3 regions of the Heyndrickxia acidicola genome follow, and region 3 is predicted to be linked to each of the others. Evidence: a T-box and tRNA genes for the amino acid it is inferred to sense, from the RefSeq annotation. Region 3 holds a T-box; the other regions hold tRNA genes.
The links. The T-box of region 3 lies ahead of A5N88_RS00635 (valine--tRNA ligase). A T-box ahead of a tRNA ligase gene usually reads a tRNA of that ligase, here a tRNA-Val.

Region 1 (6,891 bases), 4.5 Mb from region 3:
GGACACTCTATACGGAGTTACAAAGGAACGAGGTAAATGAAGAGGTCTGGAAAGGCCCGTCAAAGAAGGTAACAACCCTGTAGTTGAAACTTCGTTCCCTCTTGAGTGTATCCTGAGTACGGCGGGACACGTGAAATCCCGTCGGAAGCTGGGAGGACCATCTCCCAAGGCTAAATACTCCCTAGTGACCGATAGTGAACCAGTACCGTGAGGGAAAGGTGAAAAGCACCCCGGAAGGGGAGTGAAAGAGATCCTGAAACCGTGTGCCTACAAGTAGTCAAAGCCCTATGCATTTATGCAGGGTAATGGCGTGCCTTTTGTAGAATGAACCGGCGAGTTACGATTTCATGCAAGGTTAAGCTGATAAGGCGGAGCCGCAGCGAAAGCGAGTCTGAATAGGGCGAATGAGTATGAGGTCGTAGACCCGAAACCAGGTGATCTACCCATGTCCAGGGTGAAGGTAAGGTAACACTTACTGGAGGCCCGAACCCACGCACGTTGAAAAGTGCGGGGATGAGGTGTGGGTAGCGGAGAAATTCCAATCGAACCTGGAGATAGCTGGTTCTCTCCGAAATAGCTTTAGGGCTAGCCTCAAGAGAAGAGTATTGGAGGTAGAGCACTGTTTGGACTAGGGGCCCTCATCGGGTTACCGAATTCAGACAAACTCCGAATGCCAAATACTTATTCTTGGGAGTCAGACTGTGAGTGATAAGATCCATGGTCAAAAGGGAAACAGCCCAGACCACCAGCTAAGGTCCCAAAGTATACGTTAAGTGGAAAAGGATGTGGAGTTGCTTAGACAACCAGGATGTTGGCTTAGAAGCAGCCACCATTTAAAGAGTGCGTAATAGCTCACTGGTCGAGTGACTCTGCGCCGAAAATGTACCGGGGCTAAACGTATCACCGAAGCTGTGGATTGACACCGTAGGTGTCAGTGGTAGGAGAGCGTTCTAAGGGCGTTGAAGCTAGACCGTAAGGACTGGTGGAGCGCTTAGAAGTGAGAATGCCGGTATGAGTAGCGAAAGAAGGGTGAGAATCCCTTCCACCGAATGCCTAAGGTTTCCTGAGGAAGGCTCGTCCGCTCAGGGTTAGTCGGGACCTAAGCCGAGGCCGAAAGGCGTAGGCGATGGACAACAGGTTGATATTCCTGTACCACCTCTTTTCCGTTTGAGTGATGGGGGGACGCAGGAGGATAGGGTAAGCACGGCGCTGGATTGCCGTGTCCAAGCAGTTAGGCTGATGATGAGGCAAATCCTTATCATTAAAGCGGAGCTGTGATGGCGAGGGAAATATAGTACCGAAGTTCCTGATTCCACACTGCCAAGAAAAGCCTCTAGCGAGGAAAAAGGTGCCCGTACCGCAAACCGACACAGGTAGGCGAGGAGAGAATCCTAAGGTGAGCGAGAGAACTCTCGTTAAGGAACTCGGCAAAATGACCCCGTAACTTCGGGAGAAGGGGTGCTCTGGTAGGGTGCAAGCCCGAGAGAGCCGCAGTGAATAGGCCCAGGCGACTGTTTAGCAAAAACACAGGTCTCTGCGAAGCCGCAAGGCGAAGTATAGGGGCTGACGCCTGCCCGGTGCTGGAAGGTTAAGGAGAGGGGTTAGCGCAAGCGAAGCTCTGAACTGAAGCCCCAGTAAACGGCGGCCGTAACTATAACGGTCCTAAGGTAGCGAAATTCCTTGTCAGGTAAGTTCTGACCCGCACGAAAGGCGTAACGATCTGGGCACTGTCTCAACGAGAGACTCGGTGAAATTATAGTACCTGTGAAGATGCAGGTTACCCGCGACAGGACGGAAAGACCCCGTGGAGCTTTACTGCAGCTTGATATTGAATTTTGGTACAACTTGTACAGGATAGGTAGGAGCCTTTGAAGCCGGAGCGCCAGCTTCGGTGGAGGCGTCGGTGGGATACTACCCTGGTTGTATTGAAATTCTAACCCGCACCCCTGATCGGGGTGGGAGACAGTGTCAGGCAGGCAGTTTGACTGGGGCGGTCGCCTCCTAAAGAGTAACGGAGGCGCCCAAAGGTTCCCTCAGAATGGTTGGAAATCATTCGCAGAGTGTAAAGGCACAAGGGAGCTTGACTGCGAGACCTACAAGTCGAGCAGGGACGAAAGTCGGGCTTAGTGATCCGGTGGTTCCGCATGGAAGGGCCATCGCTCAACGGATAAAAGCTACCCCGGGGATAACAGGCTTATCTCCCCCAAGAGTCCACATCGACGGGGAGGTTTGGCACCTCGATGTCGGCTCATCGCATCCTGGGGCTGTAGTCGGTCCCAAGGGTTGGGCTGTTCGCCCATTAAAGCGGTACGCGAGCTGGGTTCAGAACGTCGTGAGACAGTTCGGTCCCTATCCGTCGTGGGCGTAGGAAATTTGAGAGGAGCTGTCCTTAGTACGAGAGGACCGGGATGGACGCACCGCTGGTGTACCAGTTGTCTTGCCAAAGGCATCGCTGGGTAGCTATGTGCGGAAGGGATAAGTGCTGAAAGCATCTAAGCATGAAGCCCCCCTCAAGATGAGATTTCCCATAGCGCAAGCTAGTAAGATCCCTGAAAGATGATCAGGTTGATAGGTTCGAGGTGGAAGTGTGGTGACACATGGAGCTGACGGATACTAATCGATCGAGGACTTAACCAATATATAAAACGATTCAAGGTTATGCTTGGTTTCTCATATCTAGTTTTGAAGGAGCAATCCTTAATTAAATACGGTCTGGTAATTATGGCGAGAAGGTCACACCCGTTCCCATCCCGAACACGGAAGTTAAGCTTCTCAGCGCCGATGGTAGTTGGGGGCTGTCCCCCTGTGAGAGTAGGACATTGCCAGGCATTATATTGGAGGATTAGCTCAGCTGGGAGAGCACCTGCCTTACAAGCAGGGGGTCGGCGGTTCGAACCCGTCATCCTCCACCATTATTAGCCGGCCTAGCTCAATTGGTAGAGCAACTGACTTGTAATCAGTAGGTTGGGGGTTCAAGTCCTCTGGCCGGCACCACTTTTATGGAAATTAGTACGAGCCATTAGCTCAGTCGGTAGAGCACGATGAATAATCTTCACTGAATTATCATCAGCGTACCAATCGAGCTGCATCTTGCAAGACATCCTGAGATTGGGACGTCGTAGATGCCACAAGGTTAGAATGTATACTATAAATCAAGGTTTTCATTGTTTGAGCCATTAGCTCAGTCGGTAGAGCATCTGACTTTTAATCAGAGGGTCGAAGGTTCGAGTCCTTCATGGCTCACCATTTAAATATGCGGGTGTGGCGGAATTGGCAGACGCACCAGACTTAGGATCTGGCGCCGCAAGGCGTGGGGGTTCGACTCCCTTCACCCGCACTTATTTAAAAATTTGCGGAAGTAGTTCAGTGGTAGAACACCACCTTGCCAAGGTGGGGGTCGCGGGTTCGAATCCCGTCTTCCGCTCCAAACACCCTTGCCGGGGTGGCGGAACTGGCAGACGCACAGGACTTAAAATCCTGCGGTAGGTGACTACCGTACCGGTTCGATTCCGGTCCTCGGCACCAAAGTTTTTTGCGGTAGAAAATAACTTTTCTTTAAGCGCCCGTAGCTCAATTGGATAGAGCGTTTGACTACGGATCAAAAGGTTAGGGGTTCGACTCCTCTCGGGCGCGCCATTTACGGGAAGTAGCTCAGCTTGGTAGAGCACATGGTTTGGGACCATGGGGTCGCAGGTTCGAATCCTGTCTTCCCGACCAGAGACTATTTAAATCATTTTGGGGCCTTAGCTCAGCTGGGAGAGCGCCTGCTTTGCACGCAGGAGGTCAGCGGTTCGATCCCGCTAGGCTCCACCAAATATATTATTTTTCTAATGGCGGTGTAGCTCAGCTGGCTAGAGCGTACGGTTCATACCCGTGAGGTCGGGGGTTCGATCCCCTCCGCCGCTACCATTAGAGGACCTTTAGCTCAGCTGGTTAGAGCAGACGGCTCATAACCGTCCGGTCGTAGGTTCGAGTCCTACAAGGTCCACCATAAGTACGGAGGAATACCCAAGTCCGGCTGAAGGGATCGGTCTTGAAAACCGACAGGCGGGTTACACCGCGCGGGGGTTCGAATCCCTCTTCCTCCGCCATACTTATTTTTAAAATATTGGCTTGTTTAGACACAAAAAATTATAGTATCGTCGCGGGGTGGAGCAGTTCGGTAGCTCGTCGGGCTCATAACCCGAAGGTCGCAGGTTCAAATCCTGCCCCCGCAATACAATGGTCCGGTAGTTCAGCTGGTTAGAATGCCTGCCTGTCACGCAGGAGGTCGCGGGTTCGAGTCCCGTCCGGACCGCCATTTACAAATCAATATGGCTCGGTAGCTCAGTCGGTAGAGCAAAGGACTGAAAATCCTTGTGTCGGCGGTTCGATTCCGTCCCGAGCCACCATTCAAACGATGGCGGCTGTGGCGAAGTGGTTAACGCATCGGATTGTGGTTCCGACATTCGTGGGTTCGATTCCCATCAGCCGCCCCATTTTCAATTTATGCGGGTGTAGTTTAGTGGTAAAACTACAGCCTTCCAAGCTGTTGTCGTGGGTTCGATTCCCATCACCCGCTCCATAATTTTATTATGGGCCTATAGCTCAGCTGGTTAGAGCGCACGCCTGATAAGCGTGAGGTCGATGGTTCGAGTCCATTTAGGCCCATTTTTATTAATATTCCGCAGTAGCTCAGTGGTAGAGCTATCGGCTGTTAACCGATCGGTCGTAGGTTCGAGTCCTACCTGCGGAGCCATCACAATATGGGGAAGTACTCAAGTGGCTGAAGAGGCGCCCCTGCTAAGGGTGTAGGTCGCGTAAGCGGCGCGAGGGTTCAAATCCCTCCTTCTCCGCCATATTTGGCCCGTTGGTCAAGCGGTTAAGACACCGCCCTTTCACGGCGGTAACACGGGTTCGAATCCCGTACGGGTCATCATCAAAAAGCGGTAACACACATATATTGTGTGTTACCGCTTTTTTGTTGTGCAGATAATTCTAGAAGTAATTTGTTACTTCTTCGCGGTAAAATGTTAAAGGGGTCTGATCCCTTTAATGAAGTAAAGGATTCTTTATTTTTAATGCTCTGTTTAAGATCAATGTTGATTTTACCGCAGTGAATTGGAGCGGAATCGGTAAAAGGAGACCCCGCAGCAAGGAATTCAGCCAGCAAGAAGTACAAGGCGCGGCCTATATCCGCTGCAAAAGCCCATTGTTGGTCTGGCCCAAAAGTTCATTGAAGGTCAAAGAACGAGACTCCTGCGGTGCTTGCTGCGGGAATCAACAGGGAAGATTAACGGAGCCATTTTTAAAGATATAAAAGGACAGCAATGCTGTCCTTTTTACATGAAGTAATTTATGATGAGGCCTATGGAAAGCAGGAAGCCAAAAAAGGTGTTTGTTTGGGCTGTGGCAACCATTGCTGGTACCATTTGAATTGCTTCTGTTTTTCCGATAAATCCCCTAATTGCTGCGATTGGTTTTGGCAGGCTAAGCAGGATAATTAACAGCCATGGTGTTGCATGGCCAAAGATGATGAAGCCAATAATCCATAGATAAGAAAATGTGAACATAGAGCCTAATAGGATAATAGCATTTTTTCTTCCTATTAGAATAGCCACTGTCTTACGGCCATTCTCTTTGTCGCCATCAAGGTCCCTAATATTATTGGAAAGCAGGATGGCTCCAATAAGAATCATGATGGGAATTGAAATCAAAATACTGCCGCTTGTAATAGTTCCGGTTTGAATATAAAAAGAAATGAGGACGATGATGACACCCATAAAAAAGCCGGAAATAATTTCACCAAATGGTGTATAGGCAATAGGAAGCGGGCCTCCTGTGTAAAGATAGGCTACAATCATACAAACGGTGCCTATTGCGGCTATCCACCACGATGTAGTAGCAGAAATATAAATACCTATAAGGACGGAAATAGCAAAAAATGCAAAGGCTAAACTTAAGACAGTCTTGGGCTTCACGCCATTTCGGACGATTGCGCCCCCAATCCCAACGGAGTTTTCATTGTCTAAGCCGCGTTTAAAATCGTAGTATTCATTGAACATATTGGTTGCAGCTTGGATTAAAAGTGAAGCAATTAACATTGCCGCAAACAATCCTGCATGAAGTTTATGTGTTTGCATTGCGTAGGTTGTCCCGAGAAGCACAGGGACAAAAGCAGCTGTTAAGGTATGAGGCCGTGTAAGCTGCCACCATACCCGCCACCCTTTATCGGGCTTTACAGCTGGTGAAGATTCTATAGCCATGTTGTGTCTCTCCCTTTATAATACTGGTTTGTACATTTACAAATCGATAAAATACTACTATATAACGAAAAAGGGCAAATGACAAACCTTTTCATTAAAAGTGTAGGTAAATGAAGTGTAGGTGTCAATGTATTTTTTACAAATAAGCAAGTGAAAAACTGCCTATTTGTGGATTCTAAGTCGGATTTGCTGAATTTTAGCAGGCATATAATATATAATAAGGAAGGAATCATTTTTTTGCAGCCGTGACAATTTTATAATGATAAAACATTAAAGTAAATATACCTAAGATAGTGTTCTCCTTATCACTATTTGTTGGGAGGATTTTTTGTATGCCAATTATTCATCATTCGACTATACAACAACAATTTAATAAAGCCTTGGAAAAGGCATCCTTGGACAAGAGAGCCGTATTATTTAGTTATACAGAAGAGCTTTCTTCTTTTGCTGCTCCGCTGGATTTGTTTTCAGCTTCCTATTCTGAATTTTACGGGGAACGCTATTTTTGGAAGGAGCCAAACGATGAAGTCATTTTGATTGGGCTCGGAAGTATTTATTCTTTACGTGTAAATCAGCAAACAGAAAACCGGTTTCAGTATATTGACCGTGAATGGGAAAAGCTTCTTGCATCCGCTTATATTTTTAA
Region 2 (6,891 bases), 3.3 Mb from region 3:
TCCTATGCTTTCCGCCTAAAGCTGTGCGCTTTTCAATTTTCTTGCGTATTTATTCATTAATTTTTAAAAAATCTATTGCGTAAATAATTTTAAGGTGGTATATTATTATTCGTTGCCAAATACGGGCTAACAACGCAATAAAATAAATTAAAAAAGTTGTTGACAGTAACATTTGAAAGTAGTAAGATATAAAGGTCGCTGAGAAAACGACGAAAATGATTGATCTTTGAAAACTGAACGAAACAGAAACGTCAACGTTAATTCTTTGTCTTATATAGACAACAACTTTAAGAGCTAAATCAACTCTTTTTTGGAGAGTTTGATCCTGGCTCAGGACGAACGCTGGCGGCGTGCCTAATACATGCAAGTCGAGCGAATCAATTGGGAGCTTGCTCCCTTTTGGTTAGCGGCGGACGGGTGAGTAACACGTGGGTAACCTGCCTGTAAGACTGGGATAACTCCGGGAAACCGGGGCTAATACCGGATAACTTCTTCCTCCGCATGGGGGAATATTGAAAGATGGCTTCGGCTATCACTTACAGATGGACCCGCGGCGCATTAGCTAGTTGGTGAGGTAACGGCTCACCAAGGCAACGATGCGTAGCCGACCTGAGAGGGTGATCGGCCACACTGGGACTGAGACACGGCCCAGACTCCTACGGGAGGCAGCAGTAGGGAATCTTCCGCAATGGACGAAAGTCTGACGGAGCAACGCCGCGTGAGTGATGAAGGTTTTCGGATCGTAAAACTCTGTTGTTAGGGAAGAACAAGTACCGTTCGAATAGGGCGGTACCTTGACGGTACCTAACCAGAAAGCCACGGCTAACTACGTGCCAGCAGCCGCGGTAATACGTAGGTGGCAAGCGTTGTCCGGAATTATTGGGCGTAAAGCGCGCGCAGGCGGTTTCTTAAGTCTGATGTGAAAGCCCACGGCTCAACCGTGGAGGGTCATTGGAAACTGGGAGACTTGAGTGCAGAAGAGGAGAGTGGAATTCCACGTGTAGCGGTGAAATGCGTAGATATGTGGAGGAACACCAGTGGCGAAGGCGACTCTCTGGTCTGTAACTGACGCTGAGGCGCGAAAGCGTGGGGAGCGAACAGGATTAGATACCCTGGTAGTCCACGCCGTAAACGATGAGTGCTAAGTGTTAGAGGGTTTCCGCCCTTTAGTGCTGCAGCTAACGCATTAAGCACTCCGCCTGGGGAGTACGGCCGCAAGGCTGAAACTCAAAGGAATTGACGGGGGCCCGCACAAGCGGTGGAGCATGTGGTTTAATTCGAAGCAACGCGAAGAACCTTACCAGGTCTTGACATCCTCTGACAACCCTAGAGATAGGGCTTTCCCCTTCGGGGGACAGAGTGACAGGTGGTGCATGGTTGTCGTCAGCTCGTGTCGTGAGATGTTGGGTTAAGTCCCGCAACGAGCGCAACCCTTGACCTTAGTTGCCAGCATTCAGTTGGGCACTCTAGGGTGACTGCCGGTGACAAACCGGAGGAAGGTGGGGATGACGTCAAATCATCATGCCCCTTATGACCTGGGCTACACACGTGCTACAATGGATGGTACAAAGGGCTGCAAGACCGCGAGGTTTAGCCAATCCCATAAAACCATTCTCAGTTCGGATTGTAGGCTGCAACTCGCCTACATGAAGCCGGAATCGCTAGTAATCGCGGATCAGCATGCCGCGGTGAATACGTTCCCGGGCCTTGTACACACCGCCCGTCACACCACGAGAGTTTGTAACACCCGAAGTCGGTGAGGTAACCTTTTGGAGCCAGCCGCCGAAGGTGGGACAGATGATTGGGGTGAAGTCGTAACAAGGTAGCCGTATCGGAAGGTGCGGCTGGATCACCTCCTTTCTAAGGAAAATGAAGCTTCGCTTCATAAAAAGACGTTTTTCGTTTCGTTCAGTTTTGAAGGTTCAATCCTTCAAAACATTGTTCTTTGAAAACTAGATAAAAGAAGTAACCAAGTAAAACCGAGAATCGCCACTTTATGGATTTCAATCCATTTTAGTAGTAATAAAAACCTTTTAGGTTAAGTTAGTAAGGGCGCACGGTGGATGCCTTGGCACTAGGAGCCGATGAAGGACGGTACTAACACCGATATGCTTCGGGGAGCTGTAAGTAAGCTTTGATCCGGAGATTTCCGAATGGGGAAACCCACTGCCCGTAATGGGGTAGTATCTTTACCTGAATACATAGGGTACTGAAGGCAGACCCGGGGAACTGAAACATCTAAGTACCCGGAGGAAGAGAAAGCAATTGCGATTTCCTGAGTAGCGGCGAGCGAAACGGAATTAGCCCAAACCAAGAGGCTTGCCTCTTGGGGTTGTAGGACACTCTATACGGAGTTACAAAGGAACGAGGTAAATGAAGAGGTCTGGAAAGGCCCGTCAAAGAAGGTAACAACCCTGTAGTTGAAACTTCGTTCCCTCTTGAGTGTATCCTGAGTACGGCGGGACACGTGAAATCCCGTCGGAAGCTGGGAGGACCATCTCCCAAGGCTAAATACTCCCTAGTGACCGATAGTGAACCAGTACCGTGAGGGAAAGGTGAAAAGCACCCCGGAAGGGGAGTGAAAGAGATCCTGAAACCGTGTGCCTACAAGTAGTCAAAGCCCTATGCATTTATGCAGGGTAATGGCGTGCCTTTTGTAGAATGAACCGGCGAGTTACGATTTCATGCAAGGTTAAGCTGATAAGGCGGAGCCGCAGCGAAAGCGAGTCTGAATAGGGCGAATGAGTATGAGGTCGTAGACCCGAAACCAGGTGATCTACCCATGTCCAGGGTGAAGGTAAGGTAACACTTACTGGAGGCCCGAACCCACGCACGTTGAAAAGTGCGGGGATGAGGTGTGGGTAGCGGAGAAATTCCAATCGAACCTGGAGATAGCTGGTTCTCTCCGAAATAGCTTTAGGGCTAGCCTCAAGAGAAGAGTATTGGAGGTAGAGCACTGTTTGGACTAGGGGCCCTCATCGGGTTACCGAATTCAGACAAACTCCGAATGCCAAATACTTATTCTTGGGAGTCAGACTGTGAGTGATAAGATCCATGGTCAAAAGGGAAACAGCCCAGACCACCAGCTAAGGTCCCAAAGTATACGTTAAGTGGAAAAGGATGTGGAGTTGCTTAGACAACCAGGATGTTGGCTTAGAAGCAGCCACCATTTAAAGAGTGCGTAATAGCTCACTGGTCGAGTGACTCTGCGCCGAAAATGTACCGGGGCTAAACGTATCACCGAAGCTGTGGATTGACACCGTAGGTGTCAGTGGTAGGAGAGCGTTCTAAGGGCGTTGAAGCTAGACCGTAAGGACTGGTGGAGCGCTTAGAAGTGAGAATGCCGGTATGAGTAGCGAAAGAAGGGTGAGAATCCCTTCCACCGAATGCCTAAGGTTTCCTGAGGAAGGCTCGTCCGCTCAGGGTTAGTCGGGACCTAAGCCGAGGCCGAAAGGCGTAGGCGATGGACAACAGGTTGATATTCCTGTACCACCTCTTTTCCGTTTGAGTGATGGGGGGACGCAGGAGGATAGGGTAAGCACGGCGCTGGATTGCCGTGTCCAAGCAGTTAGGCTGATGATGAGGCAAATCCTTATCATTAAAGCGGAGCTGTGATGGCGAGGGAAATATAGTACCGAAGTTCCTGATTCCACACTGCCAAGAAAAGCCTCTAGCGAGGAAAAAGGTGCCCGTACCGCAAACCGACACAGGTAGGCGAGGAGAGAATCCTAAGGTGAGCGAGAGAACTCTCGTTAAGGAACTCGGCAAAATGACCCCGTAACTTCGGGAGAAGGGGTGCTCTGGTAGGGTGCAAGCCCGAGAGAGCCGCAGTGAATAGGCCCAGGCGACTGTTTAGCAAAAACACAGGTCTCTGCGAAGCCGCAAGGCGAAGTATAGGGGCTGACGCCTGCCCGGTGCTGGAAGGTTAAGGAGAGGGGTTAGCGCAAGCGAAGCTCTGAACTGAAGCCCCAGTAAACGGCGGCCGTAACTATAACGGTCCTAAGGTAGCGAAATTCCTTGTCAGGTAAGTTCTGACCCGCACGAAAGGCGTAACGATCTGGGCACTGTCTCAACGAGAGACTCGGTGAAATTATAGTACCTGTGAAGATGCAGGTTACCCGCGACAGGACGGAAAGACCCCGTGGAGCTTTACTGCAGCTTGATATTGAATTTTGGTACAACTTGTACAGGATAGGTAGGAGCCTTTGAAGCCGGAGCGCCAGCTTCGGTGGAGGCGTCGGTGGGATACTACCCTGGTTGTATTGAAATTCTAACCCGCACCCCTGATCGGGGTGGGAGACAGTGTCAGGCAGGCAGTTTGACTGGGGCGGTCGCCTCCTAAAGAGTAACGGAGGCGCCCAAAGGTTCCCTCAGAATGGTTGGAAATCATTCGCAGAGTGTAAAGGCACAAGGGAGCTTGACTGCGAGACCTACAAGTCGAGCAGGGACGAAAGTCGGGCTTAGTGATCCGGTGGTTCCGCATGGAAGGGCCATCGCTCAACGGATAAAAGCTACCCCGGGGATAACAGGCTTATCTCCCCCAAGAGTCCACATCGACGGGGAGGTTTGGCACCTCGATGTCGGCTCATCGCATCCTGGGGCTGTAGTCGGTCCCAAGGGTTGGGCTGTTCGCCCATTAAAGCGGTACGCGAGCTGGGTTCAGAACGTCGTGAGACAGTTCGGTCCCTATCCGTCGTGGGCGTAGGAAATTTGAGAGGAGCTGTCCTTAGTACGAGAGGACCGGGATGGACGCACCGCTGGTGTACCAGTTGTCTTGCCAAAGGCATCGCTGGGTAGCTATGTGCGGAAGGGATAAGTGCTGAAAGCATCTAAGCATGAAGCCCCCCTCAAGATGAGATTTCCCATAGCGCAAGCTAGTAAGATCCCTGAAAGATGATCAGGTTGATAGGTTCGAGGTGGAAGTGTGGTGACACATGGAGCTGACGGATACTAATCGATCGAGGACTTAACCAATAAATAAAACGATTCAAGGTTATGCTTGGTTTCTCATATCTAGTTTTGAAGGAGCAATCCTTAATTAAATACGGTCTGGTAATTATGGCGAGAAGGTCACACCCGTTCCCATCCCGAACACGGAAGTTAAGCTTCTCAGCGCCGATGGTAGTTGGGGGCTGTCCCCCTGTGAGAGTAGGACATTGCCAGGCATTATATTGGAGGATTAGCTCAGCTGGGAGAGCACCTGCCTTACAAGCAGGGGGTCGGCGGTTCGAACCCGTCATCCTCCACCATTATTAGCCGGCCTAGCTCAATTGGTAGAGCAACTGACTTGTAATCAGTAGGTTGGGGGTTCAAGTCCTCTGGCCGGCACCACTTTTATGGAAATTAGTACGAGCCATTAGCTCAGTCGGTAGAGCACGATGAATAATCTTCACTGAATTATCATCAGCGTACCAATCGAGCTGCATCTTGCAAGACATCCTGAGATTGGGACGTCGTAGATGCCACAAGGTTTAGGCTGTATACTATAAATCAAGGTTTTCATTGTTTGAGCCATTAGCTCAGTCGGTAGAGCATCTGACTTTTAATCAGAGGGTCGAAGGTTCGAGTCCTTCATGGCTCACCATTTAAATATGCGGGTGTGGCGGAATTGGCAGACGCACCAGACTTAGGATCTGGCGCCGCAAGGCGTGGGGGTTCGACTCCCTTCACCCGCACTTATTTGAAATTTTGCGGAAGTAGTTCAGTGGTAGAACACCACCTTGCCAAGGTGGGGGTCGCGGGTTCGAATCCCGTCTTCCGCTCCAAACACCCTTGCCGGGGTGGCGGAACTGGCAGACGCACAGGACTTAAAATCCTGCGGTAGGTGACTACCGTACCGGTTCGATTCCGGTCCTCGGCACCAAAGTTTTTTGCGGCAGCAAAATAACTTTTCTTTAAGCGCCCGTAGCTCAATTGGATAGAGCGTTTGACTACGGATCAAAAGGTTAGGGGTTCGACTCCTCTCGGGCGCGCCATTAAATATTTTTATATTATATGGTTACAAACGGGAAGTAGCTCAGCTTGGTAGAGCACATGGTTTGGGACCATGGGGTCGCAGGTTCGAATCCTGTCTTCCCGACCACTAATATGGGGCCTTAGCTCAGCTGGGAGAGCGCCTGCTTTGCACGCAGGAGGTCAGCGGTTCGATCCCGCTAGGCTCCACCAATAAGAATGAATTGTTCCTTGAAAACTGAACGAAACAGAAACGTCAACGTTAATTCTTTGTCTTATATAGACAACAACTTTAAGAGCTAAATCAACTCTTTTTTGGAGAGTTTGATCCTGGCTCAGGACGAACGCTGGCGGCGTGCCTAATACATGCAAGTCGAGCGAATCAATTGGGAGCTTGCTCCCTTTTGGTTAGCGGCGGACGGGTGAGTAACACGTGGGTAACCTGCCTGTAAGACTGGGATAACTCCGGGAAACCGGGGCTAATACCGGATAACTTCTTCCTCCGCATGGGGGAATATTGAAAGATGGCTTCGGCTATCACTTACAGATGGACCCGCGGCGCATTAGCTAGTTGGTGAGGTAACGGCTCACCAAGGCAACGATGCGTAGCCGACCTGAGAGGGTGATCGGCCACACTGGGACTGAGACACGGCCCAGACTCCTACGGGAGGCAGCAGTAGGGAATCTTCCGCAATGGACGAAAGTCTGACGGAGCAACGCCGCGTGAGTGATGAAGGTTTTCGGATCGTAAAACTCTGTTGTTAGGGAAGAACAAGTACCGTTCGAATAGGGCGGTACCTTGACGGTACCTAACCAGAAAGCCACGGCTAACTACGTGCCAGCAGCCGCGGTAATACGTAGGTGGCAAGCGTTGTCCGGAATTATTGGGCGTAAAGCGCGCGCAGGCGGTTTCTTAAGTCTGATGTGAAAGCCCACGGC
Region 3 (6,891 bases):
TGCAGCCATTTTCACTAAAATTTCATTCCCCGATTGATGGCCGTATGTATCGTTGATCTTCTTAAAATCATCAATGTCCAACATGATCAAAGAAAGGCACCTGCGTGTTTTTTTAGCAAGCTTTCGAAATTCGGCTGTTAATAAATTTTCAAAATAGCGATAGTTGTAAAGCTTTGTCAGGGAGCAGTGCTCACTCATGCTTTTCGTAATTTCGTGGTGGCGTGCGTTCATAAGTGCAACTACAAAATACGAGCAAAGAATATCAAGAATTGCCAATTGGTATTTTTCATACATATTTTTTCGTGTAGACCCGAGAAAAAGGACCCCCTCAACGCTTTGATTTTTAAATATAGGCACACAAAGGATGCTTTCCAGGTTTTCAGGAACATATCCTTCTATCTCATCTTTCCATTCCGACTTTTCCCTATACAAAACGGCTTTTCCTGTACCCCACACTCTTCCGGCAATTCCCTCATTTTTTCTTTGAGGAGAAAAATCTCCCTTCCATTGCTGGCCATGCTCTACTCCTCGCAGCAAAATCAGTTCATTATTAATAACGTCTAATATATACGCATAGTCTACTGTCAGGGTTTGTGAGATTTTCTGAATAAAAAAATCCAGAACCTCACCCACCTGCCATATCTCTGTTAACTGGTGCCCAATCTCTGCTGCTTTTTGCAAATACTCATTTACACGTTCAGAAGAATTATATAAACGGAGAATTAACGAAAAACTGACAAATGGAACACCGATTAGTATAAAAGAACTAACACCAATATATTGGTTTAAATAATACAGGCTTAAACTTAATGGAATGACCATCATCACCGTAAACAAATCCCAAAGAGTGTCACTGCCCACCACTCTTTTCTTCAATTTAAAAATACGACTGATGGTTTGAATCAAAGCAGCATTTAAAATAAAATAAACGCATTGATATACAATTAAAGGAAATAAATCTCCCGACAGGCTGGCTTGTCCGGTTCTCCCACCCATCACATAATACGCTAAGCCGCTAAATACCGATACGATAAGGAAAATAAGCGAATTTACGAAGTACCGAAATAACTCATCCTTCCTTCTTCTTAAGGATAAGGATAGAACAATAATAGAAAATTGTATAAGGACCAGGTCAAAAAACAAGCCATAGGTCAAAAAGCCTGCAAGAGTAATCCATGCCACCAAGAAGATAGGCGTTTCGTTAATAATGATGGGAAAATAAGAAATCACTCCTACTAACACCATAAAAGACAGCACTGTCCATATCGTTAATGAGTGAGGCGGAAAAAAATGAAAAGCTAGAAAAAAACCTGCTGGCACAAGAGCAACCCAACTTAAAAGAAAAAACATTTTTCTAGCAGCAGTAAATTTCATTTGAATCCTTCTCTCCGTTTAGTAAATTTGTCATGGTTTTTAAGATATTTTACCAAAAAAACAGACCTAAGTCATTAAATATTTCGAAATCTCTACCAATTCTTGTTTTTGCGAGCATTTTAAAAAAGAATTTTTTTCATATAATGCTTTACTTCAGAAATAAAATAAAGTGACCCCGAAATAACCAGCATTTCCTCTTCTTTTAAATCCTTTAGAAGTTCTTTTAACAGGCTTTTATAGTCCTCTGCTGCTGTTGCATTTTGAAAGCCGCTTTTTTCCAAAAGCTGTTCGGCACTCGAGGCCCTCTCGTAATCAAATTCTGTAAAATAGTAGTTTCCATCCAGCTGCTTTAGCTCTTTAAACATATCTGTCAGGTCTTTGTCCCTTAATGCAGCAAAAACAATCTTCTTCTTATAGGAAGCATAATGTAGTTGAACTGCCTTCCTCATTGCTCTGACACCCTCCGGATTATGGGCACCATCCACCAGCACGAGAGGATTTTTGTGCAGAACTTCCATTCTTCCAGGCCAAAAACCCTTTTTCAAGCCATTCCGTATGTGTTCTTCGGAAACAGAAAGACAGACTGCTGCCATCACAGCAAGGGATGCATTCTCAATTTGATGGACTCCAAGCATGGATATGGCTAAATCGTTATATTGCAAAGCCCCGTGTGTGAAGCTAAACTGCTCCCCTTCAGGCAGGACCGATTCTTTTGACACTATAAAGTCTTTGTTTTTTTCAAAAATAGTTACATTCAGCTGTCTTGCTTTCTCATAGAAAACCTTTAATGCATCCTCTTGAGCAGCTGCTGTAATGAGCGGGATTCCTTCTTTCATAATACCCGCTTTTTCTGTAGCTATTTCAGAAATGGTATTCCCCAAAATATTCATGTGATCCCACCCGATATTGGTAATCACTGTGAGGATGGGACTCAAAATGTTTGTTGAATCCAGGCGTCCGCCTAACCCTACTTCAAATATAGTGAAATCAACAGGGTTCACTTCACCAAAATAATAGATAGCCATGCATGTAATGATTTCGAATTCAGTAAGGCTTCCCAGGTTTGTCATTTCCAGTTCTTCTGCAAGGGGTTTGATTACCGTGACCAAATGAACAATTTCATCATCAGCAATAGGTTTGCCATTCACACTAATTCGTTCATTAAATTCTTCAATATAGGGAGAGGTAAAGGTGCCTACTTGTTTTCCTGCCTCATTCAGGATGGAACGTATATACGTAACGGTGGATCCTTTTCCATTGGTCCCTCCGACATGAACAACCTTAAGATTCCTTTCCGGGTTTCCAAGCTTATTCATTACCCAGTTCATCCTGTCAAGACCAGGCTTAATGCCAAATCTTAAACGGGAAGAAATCCAATGAATCGCTTCCTCGTAGGAATTTATCATATCCATCACCTATTTTCATTTAAATTGCACGCAAAAATCAGCCATCTTTAAGGGTGTCAGATTGGCCGCAAACGTTTATTATCACCATTTATATTAAGGAGGAAATTGAAAACAATTCCCTCCTTAAGTTAGAAGCAAAAACAAAATGTTATTCGCCCTTTAGTTCGTTAATTCTCTCTTTAACAGCTGCCTGTTTTTCAAGATAATCTCTTTCTTTGGCTTTTTCTTCGTCAACAACGCTTTGTGGGGCCTTGCTCACAAATTTTTCATTGCCTAGTTTTTTCTGGACGCGCTCAACTTCTTTCGTCCATTTCTCTAATTCTTTTCCAAGCCTTGCAAGCTCTTCTTCTATATTAATTAATCCCTCAAGCGGCAAATAAAGCTCTGCACCAGTTACAACAGCTGTCATAGCTTTCTCAGGTGCCGAAGCATCAACAGACACCGTCAGCTCCTCCGGATTACAGAACCGTACAATGTAGGCTTGATTGTTCGATAGGGAAGTTAAAATTTGTTCATCTTTTGCCTTAATGATTAATTTAATTTTTTTGCTTAACGGAGTGTTTACCTCTGCACGGATATTGCGTACTGCGCGGATAATATCCACAAGGAGCTTCATTTCTTCAGCTGCTGATTCATCATGCAATTCCTCTTTGAATTCCGGCCAGCTTGCAATGGTAATGGACTCCCCTTCATGAGGAAGGTTTTGCCATATTTCCTCGGTAATGAATGGCATAAACGGATGAAGCAGTCTCATCGTATTATCTAAAACATAAGCCAGAACGGAACGAGTCGTTTTCTTAGCTTCCTCATCGTCGCCATATAAAGGCAATTTGGCCATTTCGATATACCAGTCACAGAAGTCATCCCAGATGAAGTTATAGAGCGCACGGCCTACTTCCCCGAATTCATAACGGTCTGCCAGCTTTGTAACAGTATCAATGGTTTCATTTAATCTTGTCAGGATCCATTTATCCGCAACCGATTTTTTCCCGCTTAAGTCAATTTCATCATACTTAAGGCCTTTCATGTTCATCAATGCAAAGCGGGAAGCATTCCAGATTTTATTTGCAAAGTTCCAAACGGATTCAACTTTTTCGTAACTAAAGCGCAAATCCTGTCCAGGAGAGCTGCCTGTTGTCAAGAAATAACGAAGTGAATCAGCACCGTATTTCTCGATAACATCCATCGGATCTACTCCATTGCCGAGAGATTTACTCATTTTTCGGCCTTGTTCATCCCTGACAAGTCCATGAATCAGAACATCCTTAAACGGACGTCTGCCTGTAAATTCAAGTCCCTGGAATATCATCCTGGATACCCAGAATCCAATAATATCATAGCCGGTTACAAGGCAGTTTGTCGGATAATAACGGTTGAAATCAGGTGCTTCTGTATCTGGCCAGCCCATTGTGGAAAATGGCCATAAAGCGGAGCTGAACCAGGTATCGAGCACATCTGAATCCTGCTCCCAATTTTCAGAGTCACTAGGATCCTCCATACCTACGTATACTTCTCCTGTTTCTTTATGGTACCAGGCAGGAATCCGATGTCCCCACCAAAGCTGTCGAGAAATACACCAGTCGCGTATATTTTCCATCCAGCGCATATAATTTTTTTCAAAACGGTCCGGTACAAAGTGAACCTTGGTTTCTGATTCTTGAAGCTCAACAGCCGCATCTGCTAAAGGCTGCATTTTAACAAACCATTGAGTGGATAAATACGGCTCTACTACCGCACCGCTGCGTTCTGAATGGCCTACTGAGTGCAGGTGTTCTTCAATTTTAATAAGGACGCCCTGCTCTTTAAGATCCTTCACCAGCTGCTTACGGCATTCAAAACGGTCCATTCCATTGTATTGAAGAGCTTTTTCATTCATGGTTCCGTCTTCGTTCATAACAAGAATTCTTTCAAGATTGTGGCGGTTGCCGATTTCAAAATCATTCGGGTCATGGGCCGGTGTAATCTTTACTGCGCCTGAGCCAAATTCCATATCTACATAATCATCGCCAACAATGGGAATTTCACGTCCTGTAATCGGCAGGATAACGGCTTTACCAATTAAATGCTTATAGCGGTCATCTTCAGGATGAACAGCTACAGCTGTATCCCCAAGCATTGTTTCAGGGCGTGTTGTCGCAATTTCAATATAGCCCGTTCCATCTGAAAGCGGGTATTTCATATGGTAAAATGCGCCTTGGACATCCTTATAAATAACCTCGATGTCGGATAGAGCGGTTTTTGCTGCCGGATCCCAGTTGATAATATATTCTCCGCGATAAATCAGACCTTTATTATAAAGGGAAACAAATACTTTACGGACCGCATCTGACAGTCCCTCATCCAGCGTAAACCTTTCACGGGAATAATCCAGACCCAATCCAAGCTTCGACCATTGCTGGCGGATAAAATCTGCATATTCCTCTTTCCACTTCCAGGTTTCTTCTACAAATTTTTCACGGCCTAAGTCATAGCGTGATATTCCCTGACTGCGAAGCTTCTCATCCACCTTTGCCTGTGTTGCAATTCCTGCATGGTCCATTCCTGGCAGCCATAGGACATCATAGCCCTGCATTCTTTTCATTCTTGTTAAAATGTCTTGCAAGGCTGTATCCCATGCATGGCCCAGGTGAAGCTTACCAGTGACGTTTGGAGGAGGAATAACGATTGTATAGGGCTCCTTCTCCACATCGTTCTTCGCTTCAAAAAACTTTCCTTCAAGCCACCACTGATAACGGCCTTTTTCAATGGATGCCGGGTCATATTTTGTCGGCATTTTCACTTCATTTGTTTCCATTTCGTTCATCCCTTTCCTGTTTGGTACCCAAAAAATACAAAAGCTCCCCTCGTCAAAAGGACGAAGGGAGCGAATTTCGCGGTACCACCTTTTTTCACAGATACAAACAAAACAGGATGCCTGTATCTGGCTCTTGATGAGGTAACGGCTCTTCACCGGCTTCTGCTACTAAGTGGTTCACAAAAACTGCTCATGGGCGACTTTCCAACATTACCGGCATAGGAAATCTTTCAGCAGATGATTTCCCTCTCTAAAAGCGGAATCGGTTGTACTCTTCCCAGTCATTGCATTTCTTTTCATTTATTTATACTTTATAGTATCCAATTTTCATTGTTCCCGTCAATTATTTATTGCCCATTTTATAAAAAATATTCATGGACCTGGGTAAAAGACACAGAATTTATTTTCTATCATAGATTAAATACAGAATCTCTTGCAAGAAGGTGAAATTGTGAAGAATAAATTTAGTTTTAATAAATATACACTTCAAACCTGGGGAAGAAACATCAGGGGTGTTTGCAGGCAGCTGATTATTCCTTTTGCCATCTTTCAAGGAATACGTACTATTTTCTTTCCTACAACCTTTGATGTATTATTGCTGGCCATTTTTATTCTCGTTGCCTTAGGTTATCACTACGAATGGTTTTAATTATTTGAATGCCTGTTTTAATTTTAATATTTAACAAAGACGGTAGTTACTCAAATTTTTTATTCATAAGGCTACCCTATAAAAATCTTATTTCGAGTTTGTAGCATCAAACCAAACGGCCTCTGCTAATAATCATTGCCTTAACCTGTGGGTGAAAGAACAAATTTTCATGCGCCATCATGTGAATTTGATTAGCATGGTGGTTTTTGCTAAAGGATACTGTTGTTTTTTAGCTCATTCGTGTGAAACGGCCGTTTCACACGCCTTTCAGCATAGCTGAAAGGTTACAGTAAAGAAAGAAACCAAAAGCAAACAAGTTTGCTTTTGGTTTCTTTCTTTACTGTAAAATGAACTAAAAAACGAGCAGTTATCAAAAATCGAATGAACTTTACAGTTTGCAATTTTTATGAGTTAAATAAATACTTTTCACCATAAAAAATAGCCCTTTCCTTTGAATATACGATAGGAAGGGGCATTTCATTATTCAGGACTTGGCGGCGGCGCCATCTTCATCACTACATATTCGGAATTTTTCAAAAGCCAAAACTCTTTTTGGAATTTTTTCACAAACCGAAGCTCCGTTTTATTGCTCCTTTTAAAATAATAGTCCTGAACAGTTTCAACAATAGAGCCGGGATGGGCAAGATAACTTAGGAATAGCAGCTTTT

Region 1: it encodes a tRNA-Val, which carries the amino acid that the T-box ahead of A5N88_RS00635 (valine--tRNA ligase) is inferred to sense. The anticodon was not compared.
Region 2: it encodes a tRNA-Val, which carries the amino acid that the T-box ahead of A5N88_RS00635 (valine--tRNA ligase) is inferred to sense. The anticodon was not compared.

The regions. Positions count from the first base shown of each region.
Region 1 covers NZ_KV440953.1:4,683,060-4,689,950, forward strand. Annotated here, with positions in the region: rRNA gene A5N88_RS21745 (23S ribosomal RNA) at 1-2,637, shown strand, start outside; rRNA gene rrf (5S ribosomal RNA) at 2,712-2,828, shown strand; tRNA gene A5N88_RS21755 (tRNA-Val) at 2,837-2,912, shown strand; tRNA gene A5N88_RS21760 (tRNA-Thr) at 2,919-2,994, shown strand; tRNA gene A5N88_RS21765 (tRNA-Lys) at 3,171-3,246, shown strand; tRNA gene A5N88_RS21770 (tRNA-Leu) at 3,256-3,337, shown strand; tRNA gene A5N88_RS21775 (tRNA-Gly) at 3,353-3,427, shown strand; tRNA gene A5N88_RS21780 (tRNA-Leu) at 3,437-3,525, shown strand; tRNA gene A5N88_RS21785 (tRNA-Arg) at 3,560-3,636, shown strand; tRNA gene A5N88_RS21790 (tRNA-Pro) at 3,641-3,717, shown strand; tRNA gene A5N88_RS21795 (tRNA-Ala) at 3,738-3,813, shown strand; tRNA gene A5N88_RS21800 (tRNA-Met) at 3,833-3,909, shown strand; tRNA gene A5N88_RS21805 (tRNA-Ile) at 3,915-3,991, shown strand; tRNA gene A5N88_RS21810 (tRNA-Ser) at 3,999-4,091, shown strand; tRNA gene A5N88_RS21815 (tRNA-Met) at 4,144-4,217, shown strand; tRNA gene A5N88_RS21820 (tRNA-Asp) at 4,224-4,300, shown strand; tRNA gene A5N88_RS21825 (tRNA-Phe) at 4,316-4,391, shown strand; tRNA gene A5N88_RS21830 (tRNA-His) at 4,403-4,478, shown strand; tRNA gene A5N88_RS21835 (tRNA-Gly) at 4,491-4,564, shown strand; tRNA gene A5N88_RS21840 (tRNA-Ile) at 4,577-4,650, shown strand; tRNA gene A5N88_RS21845 (tRNA-Asn) at 4,664-4,738, shown strand; tRNA gene A5N88_RS21850 (tRNA-Ser) at 4,748-4,838, shown strand; tRNA gene A5N88_RS21855 (tRNA-Glu) at 4,844-4,915, shown strand; gene A5N88_RS21860 (1,4-dihydroxy-2-naphthoate polyprenyltransferase) at 5,322-6,245, opposite strand; gene A5N88_RS21865 (isochorismate synthase) at 6,578-6,891, shown strand, end outside.
Region 2 covers NZ_KV440953.1:3,478,609-3,485,499, forward strand. Annotated here, with positions in the region: rRNA gene A5N88_RS16185 (16S ribosomal RNA) at 308-1,860, shown strand; rRNA gene A5N88_RS16190 (23S ribosomal RNA) at 2,037-4,974, shown strand; rRNA gene rrf (5S ribosomal RNA) at 5,049-5,165, shown strand; tRNA gene A5N88_RS16200 (tRNA-Val) at 5,174-5,249, shown strand; tRNA gene A5N88_RS16205 (tRNA-Thr) at 5,256-5,331, shown strand; tRNA gene A5N88_RS16210 (tRNA-Lys) at 5,509-5,584, shown strand; tRNA gene A5N88_RS16215 (tRNA-Leu) at 5,594-5,675, shown strand; tRNA gene A5N88_RS16220 (tRNA-Gly) at 5,691-5,765, shown strand; tRNA gene A5N88_RS16225 (tRNA-Leu) at 5,775-5,863, shown strand; tRNA gene A5N88_RS16230 (tRNA-Arg) at 5,899-5,975, shown strand; tRNA gene A5N88_RS16235 (tRNA-Pro) at 6,006-6,082, shown strand; tRNA gene A5N88_RS16240 (tRNA-Ala) at 6,090-6,165, shown strand; rRNA gene A5N88_RS16245 (16S ribosomal RNA) at 6,265-6,891, shown strand, end outside.
Region 3 covers NZ_KV440953.1:151,315-158,205, reverse strand. Annotated here, with positions in the region: gene A5N88_RS00645 (sensor domain-containing diguanylate cyclase) at 1-1,374, opposite strand, end outside; gene A5N88_RS00640 (bifunctional folylpolyglutamate synthase/dihydrofolate synthase) at 1,494-2,780, opposite strand; gene A5N88_RS00635 (valine--tRNA ligase) at 2,929-5,574, opposite strand; T-box leader at 5,628-5,868, opposite strand; gene A5N88_RS00630 (YszA family small membrane protein) at 6,026-6,223, shown strand; gene ysxE (spore coat protein YsxE) at 6,704-6,891, opposite strand, start outside.